2 regions of the Variovorax xiamenensis genome follow, and region 2 is predicted to be linked to the other one. Evidence: predicted binding sites of a transcription regulator. Region 2 holds the regulator's gene; the other holds the start of a gene.
What was found. The regulator HrcA, encoded in region 2, represses chaperone genes, less so after heat shock. The targets are predictions, from matches to a motif close to TTAGCACTCNNNNNNNNNGAGTGCTAA.

Region 1 (5,582 bases), 2.7 Mb from region 2:
CGCTGCTCGACGAAGCGGGCGAGGTGCTGCGCCCCGCGATCCTGTGGAACGACGGCCGCAGCGGGCCGCAGTGCGAAGCGCTCGCGCGTGCCGTGCCCAGGCTCGGCGAGATCGCCGGCAACCTCGCGATGCCCGGCTTCACCGCGCCCAAGCTGCTGTGGGTGCGCGAGCACGAGCCCGAAATCTTCAGCCGTGTCTCGCGCGTGCTGCTGCCGAAGGACTGGCTGCGCTTCATGCTCAGCGGCGAAGCCGTCAGCGAGATGTCCGATGCGGCGGGCACGCTGTGGCTCGACGTGGGGGCGCGCGACTGGTCCGATGAACTGCTCGCGGCCACCGGGCTGACTCGTTCGCACATGCCGAGGCTGGTCGAGGGCAGCGAGGTGTCGGCGCTGCTCAAGCCCGAACTTGCGGCGCGCTGGGGCCTGCGCGACGACGTGAAGATCGCGGGCGGCGCGGGCGACAACGCGGCGAGTGCGGTCGGCATGGGGCTGGTCGAACCGGGGCAGGGCTTCGTGTCGCTCGGCACTTCCGGCGTGGTGTTCGTCTCGACCGACCGCTTCCTGCCGAACCCCGCGCAGGCGATGCATGCCTTCTGCCATGCGCTGCCGAAGCGCTGGCACCAGATGTCGGTGATGCTCTCGGCCGCGAGCGCGGTGAGCTGGGCCGCGAAGACTTTCAAGTTCGCCGACGAGGCCGCGCTGCTCGAAGCAGCGGCGAGCGTTTCGCCGGCGCAGCGCGAGCGTTGTCCGCTCTTCCTGCCGTATCTCTCGGGCGAGCGCTCGCCGCACAACAACCCGAACGCTCAGGGCGTGCTGTTCGGCCTCACGCACGCGCATGGGCCAGCGGAGATCGCCTACGCCGTGGTCGAGGGCGTGAGCTTCGGCCTGCGCGACGGCTTCGACACCCTGCGGCTGCCTGCCGACATGCCGCTGCGCGAGATGGCGCTTGTAGGCGGCGGTGCGCGCAGCGTGTGGTGGGGGCAACTGCTGGCCGACATCTTCGGCGTGACGCTAACGCTCTATGCGGGCAGCGAGACGGGCGGGGCGCTGGGCGCGGCGCGGCTGGCGTGGCTGGCCGATGGCGGCGAGGTCGCGGAGGTGTGCACGCTGCCGCCGGTGAAGCAGCAGTTGATGCCGTCGACCGAGGGTGCCGATGTCCGCAGGACAAGGCACGCGCGCTTCCAGGCGCTGTACAAGTCGCTGCGAGACCAGTTTCAGTAACCGGCACGATTGCCACGACCATGAAAAAAGCCCGTCGCAGACGGGCTTTTTTCATTTTGCGGGACACCGCGGATCCGGCTTCGCCGGTCCGCAGGTGTCGCCCCCGGTAGGGGGTAGGCGTAGCGGACACGAAGTGCCCGCGCAGCCTGGGGGCGAGCCAATTACATGCCCATGCCGCCCATGCCACCCATGCCGCCCATGTCGGGCATGCCGCCGCCGGCAGGAGCGTCGTCCTTCGGAGCGTCAGCCACCATGGCTTCGGTCGTCAGCAGCAGCGAGGACACCGAAGCGGCGTTCTGCAGTGCGGTGCGGGTGACCTTCGTCGGGTCCAGGATGCCCAGCTCGAGCATGTCGCCGTACGTGTCGTTCGCAGCATTGAAGCCGTAGTTGCCCTTGCCGGCCAGAACCGCGTTCACCACCACCGAGGCTTCGCCGCCGGCGTTGTTCACGATTTCGCGCAGGGGAGCTTCGATGGCCTTCAGCACCAGCTTGATGCCGGCGTCCTGGTCGGCGTTGTCGCCCTTGACCTTGTCGCCCACGGCTTGCTTGGCACGCAGCAGAGCCACGCCGCCGCCGGCAACTACGCCTTCTTCCACTGCAGCGCGGGTGGCGTGCAGGGCGTCTTCGACGCGAGCCTTCTTTTCCTTCATTTCGACTTCGGTGGCAGCGCCGACCTTGATCACGGCAACACCGCCGGCCAGCTTGGCCACGCGCTCTTGCAGCTTTTCACGGTCGTAGTCGCTCGTGGCTTCTTCGATCTGCACGCGCACTTGCTTCACGCGGGCTTCGATGTCGGCAGCAGCGCCGGCGCCGTCGATGATGATGGTGTTTTCCTTGCCCACTTCGATGCGCTTGGCCTGGCCCAGGTCGGCCAGCGTCACCTTCTCGAGCGTCAGGCCCACTTCTTCAGCGATGACCTTGCCGCCCGTCAGGATGGCGATGTCTTCCAGCATGGCCTTGCGGCGGTCGCCGAAGCCAGGAGCCTTGACGGCCACGACCTTCAGGATGCCGCGGATCGTGTTCACGACCAGCGTAGCCAGGGCTTCGCCTTCGACTTCTTCGGCAATGATCAGCAGGGGACGGCCAGCCTTGGCGACTTGTTCCAGCGTGGGGAGCAGGTCACGGATGTTGCTGATCTTCTTGTCGAACAGCAGCACGAAGGGGTTGTCGAGCAGCGCCGATTGCTTCTCGGGGTTGTTGATGAAGTAGGGCGACAGGTAGCCGCGGTCGAATTGCATGCCTTCGACGACGTCCAGTTCGCTTTCGAGCGACTTGCCGTCTTCGACAGTGATCACGCCTTCCTTGCCGACCTTGTCCATCGCGTCGGCGATGAGCTTGCCGATGGTTTCGTCGCTGTTGGCCGAGATCGAGCCGACTTGGGCGATTTCCTTCGACGTGGTGGTGGGCTTCGAAGCCTTCTTCAGCTCTTCGACCAGGGCCGACACGGCCTTGTCGATGCCGCGCTTCAGGTCCATCGGGTTGATGCCGGCGGCCACGTACTTGAAGCCTTCGCGAACGATGGCTTGAGCCAGCACGGTCGCGGTGGTGGTGCCGTCACCGGCGTTGTCGCTGGTCTTGGAGGCCACTTCCTTCACGAGCTGGGCGCCCATGTTCTGCAGCTTGTCCTTCAGTTCGATTTCCTTGGCGACCGACACGCCGTCCTTCGTGACGGTGGGGGCGCCGAACGAGCGCTCGAGCACCACGTTGCGGCCCTTGGGGCCCAGGGTCACCTTGACTGCGTTGGCCAGGATGTTCACACCCTCGACCATGCGTGCGCGGGCTTCGCCGCCGAAGACTACGTCTTTTGCTGCCATGTTCTATTACTCCGAATGGGGATCTGTTGAATTACTTCTCGACGACTGCGAACAGGTCGTCTTCCTTCATGACGAGCAGCTCGTCGCCGCCGACCTTGACGGTCTGGCCGCTGTACTTGCCGAACAGGACGCGGTCGCCGACCTTCACGGTCAGAGCGGCCAGTTCGCCCTTGTCGTTGCGCTTGCCCGGGCCCACGGCCAGGACTTCACCCTGATCGGGCTTCTCGGCGGCTGCGTCGGGGATCACGATGCCCGATGCGGTCTTGGTTTCGCTGTCAACACGCTTGACGATCACGCGATCGGCCAAAGGACGAAGTTTCATTGCATCTCCTGGATGTATGGATAAGAAACGGGTTTGTGGTCGGGTGCCGGACCGGAGACCGGCAGCCCATCGGCTGGAAGCGAGGGCTGTTAGCACTCATCAGCAGCGAGTGCTAATCATAAGGGCAATCGATGACTTTTCAAGGATGCGGGGCGGCCGCGGGGCCTTTGTGGGCGTCGGTTGTCGGTTCTCAGCTAACTCAGAACTCTTCTCAGCTAACTCGGAACTGCACGACCGTGCTTTTTTGAGGAGCTGCTGCTACAGGTGGCGAGGACGCCACTGAACGTTGATGGAATGCTGCGCGATCGCCAATCTTTAATCAAATTTTACCCGGATGAAAATTAACGCGGAGCGCTGAACCAGCAGAATGATTGCCTTGGGATAGGGCGGAGCTTCTCGGCGGTCGTCAAGCTTCGGGCCCACTTTCCGCTCCAGACTGTGAGCAGCCGATCGCGCATGCCGCGGCGAAGGACTGCTTCGGCCGAGAGCGAACGTTCGGCCAGCTTGCCCTCATCGGTGGCTTTTTGGCCCCACGCGCGGCCGGAAGGGCGCCCATAGCGGGTAGGCGATGCGGTGCCACATGCGGCTTCCGCGTGAGCTCAAGCAGCGTCACTCTCGGGAAACGCCAGGCTTGACGATGGCTCTTCCGGGCCGGAATTCATCCGCTCAAGGAGATCGCAGAGCCAGCCACTCATCAAGCGGTCCGACAATTGCCCGGAATCGCGCGCGATAAGCGTGGCGCCTATCCACGCCATCGTATGGCAACATGAGCGAAAAGTTACAAATCAGATAGAGAGGATGACATGTGGCATGACATCGAGGCGGAGGTCGATCTGCTCAACTTCGGCGTGGTGGCGCGCGCGGCTGCGGACCTGATTCGCCAAGCTGGCGGTAGTCCGCTGACCATAGGCGTCTCGGGCGGTTGGGGCGCGGGGAAGTCGACGCTGGTCAAACTGACCAAGGCCGACCTCGAGAGGGCAGAGCCCTTCGGCGCAGCTGCTAGCCCGTACATCGTGATGGAGTTCAATGCTTGGCTCTATCAGGGGTACGAGGACGCTCGGCAGGCGCTCTTGCAAGCTGTCTCCGACCGACTCCTCGAAGAGGCGAAGAAACGGGAGGGCTTCGTCGACAAGGCAATCGCTGTTGTCAAGCGCGTCAGGTTGCTCAAGCTGGCACGCTTGGCTGCGCCCGTGCTTGCGCATGCCGGCATTGGCTCTATCGCCGGCGGGCCGCTTGGCACATTCATTGGCGCAGCGACGGGCCTAGCCAAGGGACTCTCCGATGAGACCAAGCGCGAAGAGAACTTGGCCGCGCTCAAGGATGCCTACGCAGACCTGAAGCCTGAGTTGAAAGAGCTGGTCGGGGAGCGGGAAGACGACTCGCTGCCGAAGGAGATTCATGCTCTCCGGAAGGCGTTCGAGGAGTTGCTCGCAGATATGGGTGTGACGCTGGTGGTGTTCGTCGACGACCTGGACCGTTGCCTGCCACACACTGCTATCGCAACTCTTGAAGCAATGCGGCTGTTGCTGCACGTGAAGAACACCGCGTTCGTCATCGCTGCAGATGAAGCCATGATTCGCGGAGCTGTCCGTGCGCACTTCGCAGGCATGGACATTGAAAGCGGTCTGGTGACGAGCTACTTCGACAAGCTCATCCAGGTACCACTGAAGGTCCCTCGCCTCGGGGTCAACGAAGTGAAGGTCTACCTCGCTCTGATGATGGCCGATCTCGCCGCCAGGCAGCAGCAGCTCACGCCGGAATTCCAACAGCAAGGCCAGAAGGCGCTGCTTGCCCTGTTGAAGACCGCGTGGGGCAAAGGCATCTCGCGCGAGGACTTGACCAAGGCCTATGGCGATGGCGCGAAGAGCATCGCCAGCGAACTCGACATTGCTGACCAGCTTGCGCCGTTGCTGGTCAGTGCAACAGACATCGCTGGCAATCCGCGACTCATTAAGCGGTTCATGAACAACTTGATGATTAGGCTGACCATCGCCAAGGCGATGGACATGCCGATTGCGATTGAGGAGCTTGTGAAGGTCCAGCTGCTTGAGCGCGTTGCATCGCCGGCTGCTTTCGAATTTTTTGTGAAGGCTGTCGCTGCAAACCCGGATGGCAAAGCGGAGTTCTTGGAAGCGCTTGAGCGGGCTGCTCAGGCTGACGAGGAGTACTTCACCCCACACCCGTCTTGGTCTACACCCTTCTACCAACAGTGGGTGCGTCTGAGCC
Region 2 (5,582 bases):
ATTAAGTCGATGGGCTTCAACGAACTGCTGACCCTCACCTACCGTGAGAACCAGACCGACGAAGCGCTGTGTAAGAAGCACGCGCGGGCGTTCTTCCGCCGCATGTCGCAGCTGATTCCTGGCTTTGGATATTGCGCAGGCTACGAGCCGCAGCAGCGTGGTGCATGGCACGTCCACGCGGCTGTCTACAAGCTCCCGGAGTTCGTCAAGGTGCGGTTTCCCGCGAAGGTCGAAGGCGGCTTCATCGAGCGCAAGGTGCCTGCGAAGCACGTCGGCACGATGGTTTGGCGCGCCATCGTCGGGAAGGACAACGGTCTGTGTTTCGTGGGCGGGAAAAAGGCTGGCAGGGGCCTCACGTCGTCGCTGGCCAAGATGGCTGCTTACGTCTCGAAGTACATCCTGAAGCACGCTGAGCTCTTCCCTGAGGGCAAGCAGCGCTACACGCATTCGAAGGGTGATCAGCCGCTGCCGAAGTCGGTCGCCACGCGGTTTACGGGAGTGAGCCTGCTGGAGCTGATTCCGCGCTGTTTCTGGCTCGAGGAGGGCGAGGTCATCGTCACGCACCATATCGGTCGCTGGCGCGATAGCTACTACCTCTGCACGGAGGTTGCTCCTGGTGATTAGTTGCAGTGGTTGGTGTTTGGGGCGCGTCTCGGACTTGGGTTGAAGCCGGGGTTGTCTTTCAATTCTTGACGCATTACTTGCTCAATGCATTCGGCCCGGCGTATCTGTTCGGACAGTGGTTTGCGTGGATCTTGCGGGGACGTCGCGATGGTCTTGTCACCTGCAGCGCAGGGTGGGGTTGTCCAGTATGAGAACCGGTCGCGACCTTGGCATTTGTGCAGTTCGTATGGTTCGAGCGTTGCAGCTTCTGCCTGTGCTGTGGCGAGCAGTGTTGCGGCTAGTAAGTACTTGAGCATGCGGCGAAATGTACATGGGGCGCGTGTTAGGGGGTGGCGGATGTCAGCGTGCGAATTTTTTCGTTGGAGCGGCCAAATACGTCCATCTTTTGATGGTTTGTTTCTGGGGGATCAGATGCTGGTTGGTTATGCACGGGTGTCAACGAGCGAGCAGGACACGAGACTGCAGCTGGATGCTTTGCGCGTTGCTGGTGTACGGGAGATTTACGCTGAGAAGACCAGCGGCGTAGGTGCTCGTCCTGAGCTTCATCGGGCGCTTGATGCGCTGAAGCCAGGGTACACGTTGGTTGTCTACAAGCTGGATCGTCTCGCGCGTAGCTTGAAAGACCTTCTGCAACTGTTGGATCGGCTCAAGCGTTCGGGGTGTGCGGTGAAGTCGCTGACTGAGCCGATAGACACGTCATCGGCCATGGGTGAGTTTGTGTTGCAAATTCTTGGTGCCGTGGCCCAGCTCGAGCGGGCCATCATCCGTGAGCGTTGCGAGGCTGGCAGGGTGGCGGCTCGGGCGCGTGGGGTCCAGTTTGGGCGTACGTCGCTGGTGACTGGCGAGGAGGCTGGTGTCGCAGTCAAGCTCTATGCCGAGGGGTTCACGTTGGGCGAGGTGGCCTCGCTGTTTGGGGTGTCGCCGACGGCAGTGAGGTCGGCATTGGTGAGGTGCGGGGTGAGTCGCCGCAGTTGGGGCGGGGCTCGTGCCCGGCGAGTGAGCTAGGCTATGCGTCGCCTTTTCCCGAATTTTTCAACGTACAACACTAAAATCTTGCAATGCTGGACGACCGTGCCAAGTTGCTGCTCAAGACGCTCGTCGAGCGCTACATCGCCGATGGGCAACCTGTGGGTTCGCGCACGCTGTCGCGCTCCTCGGGGCTCGATCTGTCGCCGGCAACCATCCGCAACGTCATGTCCGACCTTGAGGGGCTGGGGCTGATCGCCAGCCCGCACACCTCGGCCGGTCGCATTCCCACGCACCGCGGCTATCGCCTCTTCGTCGACACCATGCTGACCGCCCAGCGCGAGCAGATGACCGCGCCGAGCCTCGCGCCCGACCAGCCGCAGAAGGTGATCGCCAATGCGGCGCACCTGCTGTCGAACATGTCGCAGTTCGTCGGCGTGGTGATGGCGCCGCGGCGCGCGTCGGTGTTCAAGCAGATCGAGTTCCTGCGGCTGTCGGAGCGGCGCCTGCTGGTGATCATCGTCTCGCCCGATGGCGACGTGCAGAACAGGGTGATCTTTCCGGAGGCCGACTATTCGCAGTCGCAGCTGGTCGAGGCTTCGAACTACATCAACGCCAACTATGCGGGCCTGACCATCGAACAGGTGCGCGACCGGCTGCAGTCCGAGATCGAGAAGCTGCGCGGCGAGATCGCCACGCTGATGCAGGCGGCGGTGCAGGTCAGCTCGGAAGTGCTGACCGAGGCGCAGGAAGACGACGTCGTGATTTCGGGTGAGCGCAATCTGCTGGCGGTGAGCGACTTCTCCAGCGACATGGGGCAACTGCGCCGCGCTTTCGAGCTCTTCGAGCAGAAGGCCCAGTTGATGCGGCTGCTCGACGTGTCGAGCAAGGCCGAGGGCGTGCGCATCTTCATCGGTGGAGAAAGCCAGGTGGTGCCGTTCGAGGAGCTTTCCATCGTCAGCGCCAACTACGAGGTCGACGGGCAGGTCGTGGGCACGCTGGGCGTGATCGGGCCGACGCGCATGCCTTATGAACGCATGATCCAGATCGTCGACATCACGTCGCGCCTGGTGACCAATGCGCTGAGCCATCGCAAGTAGGCTCGTCGGCGCGAATAGAATCGTGCCGCGTGGGCCGTTAGCTCAGTTGGTTAGAGCAGCGGACTCATAATCCGTTGGTCGCTGGTTCAAGCCCAGCACGGCCTACCACCGCTCCCTCGGCGATTCGATACTGCAAAGTCTTGCCATGCTTTCGGGGAGCAGCCAAAAACAGGCTATAATCGAAAGCTTCGCGGCTGTAGCTCAGCTGGATAGAGTACTTGGCTACGAACCAAGGGGTCGTGGGTTCGATTCCTGCCAGCCGCACCATCTTGAAAAAGCCCGGGAGATTCGTCTTCCGGGCTTTTTTCTTTTTCAGGCATTCGTTGCAATTAGCCTGAGATATTCGAAATTTGCCTGCAAAGCGGGCTATAATCGCAAGCTGTGCGGCTGTAGCTCAGCTGGATAGAGTACTTGGCTACGAACCAAGGGGTCGTGGGTTCGATTCCTGCCAGCCGCACCACTATAAAGAAAGCCCGCAACGCGAGTTGCGGGCTTTTTTCTTTTCGGAGGATCGGCGTGAACAAGGCATTCACCAAGGAAACGGATTCCGACGGAGACGACGACGGCGCCGATGGCGCTTCGCCTCCGCTGCCTGCGGGCGGCAAGAACTACATCACCCCCGAAGGCTATGCGCGGCTGCGCGACGAGCTGCTGCAGCTGATGGACGAGGAGCGTCCGAAGATCGTCGAGACCGTCCATTGGGCGGCCAAGAATGGCGACCGCTCGGAGAACGGCGATTACCTCTACGGCAAGAAGCGCCTGCGCGAGATCGATCGCCGCATCCGCTTTCTCACCAAGCGCCTCGAGATCGCCGAGGTCACCGATCCGTCGGTGCACCATGGTCGCGACCAGGTCTTCTTCGGCGCCACCGTCCTCTATGCAGACGAGACGGGCGACGAACGCAGCGTGACGATCCTTGGAATCGACGAAGCGGAAAGTGCGAAGTCGCAGGTCAGCTGGATCTCGCCGATCGCGCGGGCCTTGCTGAAGTCACGCGAAGGTGACGTGGTGAAGCTCGTTACGCCCGGCGGCGCGCACGAAGTCGAGATTCTTTCCGTGAGCTATCCGGCGCCGCGTCGGGCTGCGGAATAACGGCAGGTCAGGGAGCCGGAACCGTCCTGGAGGCGGTCAGCACCGATGCCGTGCGCCGCGCCGCGCGCAGCACGGCATCCAGATGCGTTCGATCGCGTACCGCGATCACGAAACGCAGGTCGGTCGAATCCTGCGGGGTTTCATCGGCCATTTCCACGTGCGTGATGTCGGCTTCCGCATCGGCCAGCGTCGCTGCGACGCGCGCCAGCACGCCCTTGTCGTTGCGCACGGTGATCACCACCCCGGTCTCGAAGGCGCGCGTGGGCTCGTCCGCCCACTCGACGGCGAAGAAGCGCTCGCTGTCCTTGTGGCGCAGCCGTTGGCCGACGCCGCAGTCTTCGGTGTGCACCACCAAGCCTTCGCCATGGCCGAGATAGCCGACGATCGGGTCGCCGGGAATGGGCCGGCAGCACAGCGCGAAACGCACCGAAGAGTTCTCGCTGCCGTCCAGCGTGACCGCGCCCTGCGACACCGTCTCGTGCGAGATGAAGCGCTCGCGGCTCAGCAGCAACGCGTCAGGCCGTTCGCCCAGTTCGGAAAGCATCGACACCAGCCGCTTCGCAACGATGCTCGCGATCCGCTTGCCCAGGCCGATGTCGGTCAGCAGTTCGGAGCGCGTGCGGTTGCCGGTGAAGCGCAGCAGCTTTTCCCACAGCGCCTGGTGCTCCTCGTCTTCCTCGGGCAGCTTGCTGAGCCCTTCGGCGCGCAGCGCCTGAGCGAGCAGCTTTTCGCCCAGGCCTTCGGACTCGGCATGCGCCAGCGTCTTCAGGTAATGACGGATCTTGGAGCGCGCCCGGCCGGTTCGCACGAAACCCAGCCAGGCCGGATTGGGCGTCGACACCGGCGCCGTGATCACCTCGACGACATCGCCGTTCTTGAGTTCGGTGCGCAGCGGCACCTGGTCGCCGTTGATGCGCGCAGCCGAGGTGTGGTCGCCGATGTTGCTGTGGATGGCGTAGGCGAAGTCGACCACCGTGGCCCCGCGGGGCAGCGCCATGATCTGGCTCTTGGGCGTGAACACGTAGACCGCGTCGGGAAACAGGTCGACCTTGACGTGGTCCCAGAACTCGGCGGCGTCGCGCGTCTCGTCCTGGATGTCGAGCAGCGACTGCAGCCATTTGGTGCCCAGCCGGTCATTGCTGGCAGCGTTCGGCTCGGCCGCCTTGTACAGCCAGTGCGCTGCCACGCCCGATTCGGCCACCACGTGCATCGCCTCGGTCCGCAGCTGGAATTCCACGCTCACGCCGGCCGGCCCCACGAGCGTGGTGTGCAGCGACTGGTAACCGTTGAGCTTGGCGATCGCGATGTGATCCTTGAACTTGCCCGGCAGGGGCTTGTACATCTGGTGCAGGATGCCGAGCCCGGTGTAGCAGGCGATCACGTTCGGCACGATCAAGCGGAAACCGTAGATATCGGTCACCTGGGCGAAGCTCAGGTGCTTTTCTTCCATCTTGCGGTAGATGGAATAAAGCGTCTTTTCGCGACCGGCGATCCGCAGCGTCATGCCGGCGGCCGAAAACGCGGCCTCGACCTCTTTCTGCACCTTCTGGATCAGGTCGCGCCGGCGGCCGCGCGCCTTGGCCACGGCCTTCGACAGCGTTGCATAACGCCACGGTTTCAGATGCCGGAACGACAGTTCCTGCAGCTCGCGATAAGTCTGGTTCAGCCCCAGGCGGTGCGCGATGGGTGCGTAGATGTCCAGCGTTTCGCGCGAGATCCGGCCCCATTTCTCGCGCGGCGCATCGGCCAGCGTGCGCATGTTGTGCGTGCGATCCGCCAGCTTGACCAGGATGACGCGCA

Region 1: the regulator HrcA is predicted to act here: its motif matches at 3,446-3,472, upstream of SFB74_RS06465 (co-chaperone GroES).

What each region holds. Positions count from the first base shown of each region.
Region 1 covers NZ_CP139038.1:1,490,234-1,495,815, forward strand. The annotation lists gene xylB (xylulokinase) at 1-1,220, shown strand, start outside; gene groL (chaperonin GroEL) at 1,382-3,034, opposite strand; gene SFB74_RS06465 (co-chaperone GroES) at 3,066-3,356, opposite strand; gene SFB74_RS06470 (KAP family P-loop NTPase fold protein) at 4,160-5,582, shown strand, end outside.
Region 2 covers NZ_CP139038.1:5,991,934-5,997,515, reverse strand. The annotation lists gene SFB74_RS27425 (rolling circle replication-associated protein) at 1-624, shown strand, start outside; gene SFB74_RS27420 (recombinase family protein) at 709-1,629, shown strand; gene hrcA (heat-inducible transcriptional repressor HrcA) at 1,683-2,690, shown strand; tRNA gene SFB74_RS27410 (tRNA-Ile) at 2,722-2,798, shown strand; tRNA gene SFB74_RS27405 (tRNA-Arg) at 2,881-2,957, shown strand; tRNA gene SFB74_RS27400 (tRNA-Arg) at 3,074-3,150, shown strand; gene greB (transcription elongation factor GreB) at 3,207-3,782, shown strand; gene SFB74_RS27390 (RelA/SpoT family protein) at 3,790-5,582, opposite strand, start outside.